DNA from 2 places in the Janthinobacterium sp. UMAB-60 genome. Region 1 is predicted to be linked to the other one. Evidence: predicted binding sites of a transcription regulator. Region 1 holds the regulator's gene; the other holds the start of a gene.
The links. Region 1 encodes FliA, which starts transcription of late flagellar genes. Its sites were predicted from a motif close to CTAAAGTTTNNNNNNNNNNNGCCGNTA; they were not measured.

Region 1 (3,416 bases):
ACGCGCATTGCGCCAGCGGCTGGCGGCAGGCGGGACACATGCGGCCCGTTTCGGTGGAGTAGACGAGACCGCCCAGGGAGCTGCTTTTCATGAGGAAGAGATAAAAAGGGAGAAGGCCGCGATTGTACCAAGCGGCAGGGTTCAGTTGGCCGGCGCCGGCGCCGTCGGCACTTCCGTCACCGTCTCAGGGATGCCCGACAAAATCGTCACGGCGACCCGGCGGTTGCGCGCACGCCCTTCCGGCGTGGCGTTCGGCGCCACGGGGATGTTGTCGGCGTGGCCCACGGCCGTCAGGCGCGACGCCTGCACGCCGCTGGCGATGAACAGGCGCACCACGGCACTGGCGCGCGCGGCCGACAATTCCCAGTTCGAGGCAAAATTGGAATTGCTGATCGGCTGGACATCCGTATGTCCTTCCACCTGCACGTCGTGCGTGTCATCCTTGAGCAGCACGGCAACGGCGCGCAGGGCCTGGTCCGACTCCATCGTCAGGCGTGCCGCACCCGGGTCGAACAGTACGCTGGCATTGATTTCCACGCTCACGCCGCGGCTCGTCTGCGTGACCCGCACCTTGCCTTCCTTGACCAGCGGCGCCAGGGTGGACGTGAGGTCCTGCGCCAGGCGCGTCATGTGTTCGCGCTCGCGGCGGATGGCTTCCGTGCGGCGTTTCAGGGCGGGATTCGGCAGCGGGATCGCTTGCGGCGCTTCCATGATGATGGGCGGCGCGCCCTTTTCCAGGCTGAAGGCCTGGCCGATGGCGTTCTGGAAGACGCGGTATTTGCCTTCGTTGACTTGCGAAATCGCATACATGACGACGAAAAAGGCGAACAGCAGGGTGATGAAGTCGGCATACGAGATCAGCCAGCGGTCCTGGTTGTCCGGTTCCTCGTCATACTTCCTGCGCGCGCGCCGCATCATGGTCAATGCTCGTGCAAGAGGCTGGCCACGCGCTCTTCGATGATGCGCGTGTGGTCGCCCGTGGCGATGTCGTACAGCACGGCGGCCGTGATTTCATACTGCAGCACGCGGCGCGAGACGATGGCCTTGAGCTTGTTCGCCACCGGCAGGAACAGCAGATTGGCCAGGCCGACGCCATAAATCGTCGAGACGAACGCCACGGCGATGCCGCTGCCCAGTTTGCTCGGGTCGGTGAGGTTTTCCATCACGTGGATCAGGCCCAGCACGGCGCCCAGGATGCCGATGGTGGGCGAATAGCCGGCCGCCGATTCCCACACCTTGACGGCCTGGCGCTCGGCCATTTCGTAGGCGGAGATTTCCACGTCGAGCAGCTGGCGCAGCTTGTCGGGCGCGATGCCGTCGACGATCATCCTCAGCCCCTTGGCATTGAAGCGGTCGGCCGTGTTTTCCATCAGGCGTTCGAGCGCCAGCGTGCCGTCGCGGCGCGCCGTCAAACTCCATTGCCCGATGTCGCGCGCCAGCGCGGCACGCGTGTCGGCTGGCGGCAGGAAGACCCAGCGCAGCATTTCCAGGCCGCGCACGAAGGTGCGCAGCCGCGTTTGCAGCAGCACGGCGCCGAAGGTGCCGACGATGACGATGGCAAAGGCGGCCGGCTGCAGCAGGGAGGCCATCTTGCCGCCTTCCAGTGCCTGGCCGACCAGGAGGCCCGCCAGCGCCAGCGCCAGCCCGATTACGCTGGACCAGTCCACGCCAGCTCCCTCAAGGTTGCGCGCAGGCGCGCGACGGCCTGGGTATGCAGCTGCGAGACGCGCGATTCGGACACGCCCATCACCGCGCCGATCTCCTTCAGGTTCAGCTCTTCTTCGTAGTACAGGCCCATGAGTATTTTCTCGCGTGGCGGCAGCGCGTCGATGGCATCGATCACGGATTGCCGGAAATCGGTATCGAGCAGGGACCGCAAGGGGTCGCTGTCCTCGTCCACGCAATGGCGGTCGAGAAAGCTGTCATTGCCGTCCGGGTCATGAAAGTCTTCGTAGTACAGCAACTGGTGGCCGCCGCCGTCGCCCAGCATTTCCTGGTAATCGACCAGCGACATTTTCAGCAGTTTCGCCACTTCCGACTCCGTCGGCGGGTGTCCCAGGCGCTGTTGCAAGGTGCTCATCGCCTCTTCGATCTTGCGCATGTTCTGGCGCATGCTGCGCGGCAGCCAGTCGCTGGTGCGCAATTCGTCGAGCATGGCGCCGCGGATGCGCAGCACGGCATACGTCTCGAACTGCGCGCCATGCGTCTCTTCATAGCGGCTGATGGCGTCGAGCAGGCCGATCATGCCGGCCTGGATCAGGTCATCGACCTCGACCGAAGGCGGCAATTTCGCCTTCATATGGTGCGCCAGACGCTTCACCAACGGAATGTGCTCCGTCAGCAAATAGTCCTTGTTCGATTTCCCTTTGACCGTGTACATAGGCTGCTTATTGTTTTAACTGCTATCGTGTGCTGATGATGGATTCAGACGCTGAACTGATGCGGACTCCCCGTCTGGTACAAGGTGCCACCGAGCACCGGCGCCGCGGAACGGGCCAGTCGCTCGGCCAGTCCGCGAAACGCCACCGAGGCTCCCGCCAGCGGAAAGGCATCGACCACGCTGCGGCCCAGACGCGCCGCGCGGTGCAGATACTCATCGGCAGGCACCGATCCCATCGAAGTCAGTTTCACGGCCAGGTAGCGGCTCGCCGCCTGCGCCATATTATCGTATACCACTTTTGCCTCGGATTCGGAAGCGCCGGTGACAAGAATACCGAACGGGCGGCGTCCCAGCTCCTGGCTCAGGCGCTTGATCAGGCAATACGCCGCCTTGATCGAAGTGGCGCTGGTCGACACTTGCACCACGATATCGGACGAGGCCATCAGCGGCACGGGGAAGCAATCGCCCTCGTCGGCCATGACGCCGTCGACCAGCACGATGCCGCTCTGGCGCGCCAGCACCTCGAAGGTCTTGCCCAGGCGGCGCAGTTCGTCCGCACCCGCATAATCCATGCTGTCCATCAGGTGGTTGCGCGCGCCCAGGCTGGCCACGCCGAAGCCTTGCGGCACCTGGTGGATGACCTGGTTCAGGCCGCATTGCTGGCGCGCCACGTCGCGCAGGCTGGCGCCGTGCGCCAGTCCCAGGCGCGCGGCGACGCCATCGCTGCCGCCGCTGGCGTCGAGCAGCAGCACGTCATTGCCGCCGTAGACCAGCGAGGCGCCCAGGTTGACCAGCATGGCGCCCTTGTCGTCCTGCGGCGTGGCCGATAAAAATGTCATCACGCGCGGCTGCGGGCCGGCCAGCATGCGGCGCAAGCCTTCGGCCTGGTCGAAATCGAAATTAGCCAAGGCGCACCCCGCGCGCTTCATTGTTGCGGGCGGCCGCTTGCGCCATCAACAGCGGCAGTTCGGCATCGGAAAACTGCGTCGCCGCCGCATCGCGCTTGAGCTTGAAGGCGCGGTCGATCAGGTAGCCG
Region 2 (3,416 bases), on a different contig from region 1:
CTGGTTCAACAGAGAAGGTATCGCCAGCGAACGGCTGAGCTTTTATGCGCACACCAATACCAGCGACTATCTTGCCCTGCACCGCCTGGTCGATGTCTGCCTCGACACCTTCCCCTATACCGGCGGCACCACCACCCTCCATGCCCTATGGATGGGCGTGCCGACTCTGACGATGATGGGCTCGAACTTGCCTGGCAGGGTAGGCGCGACGCTGCTCGAACATGTGGGACTCGATGCGTTCATCGCAGAGGACGAGGCAGATTTTTTACAAAAAGGCATATTGATTGCCAAGGACATGGCCCAACTCGCCACCTTGCGCACAGGCCTGCGCGCGCGGGTGAAAAATTCGGCCATGGGGCAGCCAGCCCTGATCGCCGCCGGACTGGAGAATGCGCTGCGCACCATGTGGCAACGCTGGTGTGCAGGACTGGCGCCCATCTCGTTCGAAGCGGACCCGGCGCAAAGCGCCCTGAGCCAACGTGCGACCAGCATGAAAGCGCTCCATGCAGTAAACATCGAAGCGGCATTACCCCTCGCTATCGAGCATCATCAGGCGGGCCGCTTTGTGGAGGCGGAAACGCTCTATCTTGCCATTATCCATAGGCAAGCAGATCATGCGATCGCCAACCATAATATGGGTTTGCTGGCAGGGCAACTGGGATTCCACGATGACGCCCTGCCATATTTGCGCACTGCGCTGTCGGCAGCCCCCCATGAAAGCCAGTTCTATCTCACGTATGTCAATTCCTTGCTGCTGGCAGGACAGGTGGAACATGGACTGGAAATCATCGAGCGTGCGATTGCAAGCGGCTTGGACAATGCCGAATTGCAAGCCATGCTGCAACGCGTCCATGCAGCCATCATTGCGGCTGGTATGCCAACACAGGGGGAAACACAACAGCCTGCCACTGCGTCCCCCGATGACGATCAGGCCGAAGACCATCTGGAGACACTCCAACAAGATCGCACCCCACCCCTGGTTTCAACTGACGGTGCCACATTCGCAGATGACCGGGATGCCAGCACCGCTACGACAAATTTCGATAAGCTACCTAAAGTGAACATTTCCACTGAAGACGATTTTGTCGGCCTGGCCGAGACTCACCCCCTTGCAAAGCAATTTCTCGTGCTGGAATATGAGGACGGTGCGCTGACCACGATTCCGCATCGGTTTTTCCGTGACGGGCTGGACGAGGAAGCGCAATCCGGTTCATTTTACATAGGCCGCTGTTCCGGTTTTGGCGTTGGATCGCTGGTGAAATATGACTCCGATCTACAAAGTCTATGCGTGGGAAGATATGTCGCAGGTGGCTTGCGTCTGCGCTTCCTGCTCAATGACCAGCTTGAAACACGTACCATTTCCAGCTATATGTTATGCGCTCAGGGGATGGGTTTACGCAGCGCGCCCCCGCCGCAATATGCCGATTCGGTGATCAAGAACGATGTCTGGATAGGTGACGAAGTCATGATGCTGGGCGGCGGCATCATCGAAAATGGTTGCATCATCGGTGCGCGCTCCGTGCTACCGCCCAATTTTCGCTCGGAACCATATGGCGTCTACGTCGGGTCGCCGGCGCGCCTGATACGTTATCGTTTCTCGGAGAAAGTCCGTGCCGCCCTGCTCGATCTCGCCTGGTGGGAAATGCCGTTAAGCTGGGTGCGCGACAACAACGAGTATTTTTTGCAGGATATGACTGCGGCGGATCACGATGTCCTGCCCCTCATCGCGATGCTGCGGACCAGCCGTGACCAGTTCCTGGCGGCGCAATAACGGACGCTAGCAGTGAGACCGTGCCGCAGGCCTGCCCCGACTGATCCACGGCCCGCATCAGGCATTGAAAAATGTCATTTTTGAAATTGAGAATTTAATTAAGAAATTTCTCAAAAGAATTTAATGTTCCTGAAGTAATGGTCGTCTTGTACTAGGGAGAGCGCAAATACTGCTGCTCCGCACCGTAACCACTTAACTGGAGCATCTTCATGCTGAGCCTTCACACCAATTCCGCGGCCCTGTCCGCACAAAATTCGATCTCCAAAACCCAACAATCGCTGTCGACTTCGATGACGCGCCTGAGCACCGGCTACCGCATCAACTCGGCAATGGATGATGCTGCCGGCCTGCAAATTGCAACCCGCTTGAAAGCACAAACCAGCGGTATGGCCATGGCCATGCGCAACACGCAAAACGCCACCTCGATGATCCAGACCGCCGACGGCGCCCTGGGCGAAACCGTCAACATCCTGGTCCGCATGAAAGACCTGTCCACGCAAGCGGCTGATGGTTCGGCGACAGACAAAGATAAAACAGCAATGCAAGCTGAATTCGACACCTTGACGGCCGAACTGAGCAACATCGTAGGCAATACTTCCTTCGGTGGCGCCAAGCTGATGACGAAAAAAGCTACCGGTACAGAACAAAGCACCGCCGTCACCGTGGCAGGCGCAGCCGTCGCCACAGCTGCCACCAAGGCAACCGCCTTGAGCACCGCTAACGCCGCCTACACCGCCGCAGTAGCCGCCAATACGACCTCAACCCCAGCGACCGTCTCGGCACTGGCCTTGGCGCAAACGGCTCTGGATACAGCCAAAGCGGACGATGCAGCGGCAAAATTGGCGGTAACCACCACCGCATCGTACTCCGCAGCGGCAGCCGCTTCGTCGGTCGATGGCAAATTCGGTGCTGGCCTGAGCTTCCAAATTGGTGCTTCGACCACCGAAACCATGGGTCTGGATCTGTCCGGTCAACTGGTCACGATGCACTCGGCACTGAGCAGCGCAACGGCGGAATACAATTCCTTCGGCGCGCCTATCGCTGGCGGTGGTGCGGAATTGACGACTGCAGGCAGCGCATCGAGCACCATCGACAAACTGCAAGCGGCCATCGATGCAGTCGGTTCCGTACGTTCGGCACTGGGCGCCGCTGGTAACCGCCTGGACCACGTTGCCACCAACCTGGCCAACGTCAGCACCAACACCGCCGGCGCAACGGGCCGCATCATGGACACCGACTTCGCGACCGAAAGCTCGAACATGACCGCTTCGCAAATGCTGCTGCAAGCTGGTACCGCGATGCTGAAACAAAGCAACAGCATGTCCTCGATGGTCATGTCCCTGCTGCAATAATAGTAAGCGCGTCCTGACCTGGCTCAGGTCAGGCCGACCAGAGCCAACTGCGCAAGCAGTTGGCTTTTTTTTATTCATCCCATGCGGGAGGAGCAGCAATGGCGATAGAGCGTGTGTCCGCAGGCAATCCCCTGCCACTGATTACCCAGCGCTTCGACGTCAGCCCTGCTACGCCGATGACACCGGGCGTGGTACAGCCGCTGGTGCCCGTCGGGCCCTACATGGCGCCCGCGCCCGATGCCGGCACCCTGCCCGCGCAGCTGGCGCAAAAAGGCCAGGACAGCCTGGCGTCG

Region 2: a site for FliA is predicted at 1,892-1,918, ahead of K0F86_RS17075 (flagellin). Genes of this name have one in related genera too.

Annotation. Positions count from the first base shown of each region.
Region 1 is NZ_LT607494.1:118,985-122,400, reverse strand. Features, by position in the region: gene K0F86_RS20020 (translation initiation factor Sui1) at 1-91, opposite strand, end outside; gene motD (flagellar motor protein MotD) at 142-915, opposite strand; gene K0F86_RS20010 (flagellar motor protein) at 921-1,667, opposite strand; gene K0F86_RS20005 (RNA polymerase sigma factor FliA) at 1,649-2,380, opposite strand; gene K0F86_RS20000 (antiactivator of flagellar biosynthesis FleN protein) at 2,425-3,288, opposite strand; gene flhF (flagellar biosynthesis protein FlhF) at 3,281-3,416, opposite strand, start outside.
Region 2 is NZ_LT607491.1:168,647-172,062, forward strand. Features, by position in the region: gene K0F86_RS17070 (tetratricopeptide repeat protein) at 1-1,771, shown strand, start outside; gene K0F86_RS17075 (flagellin) at 1,981-3,123, shown strand; gene K0F86_RS17080 (hypothetical protein) at 3,222-3,416, shown strand, end outside.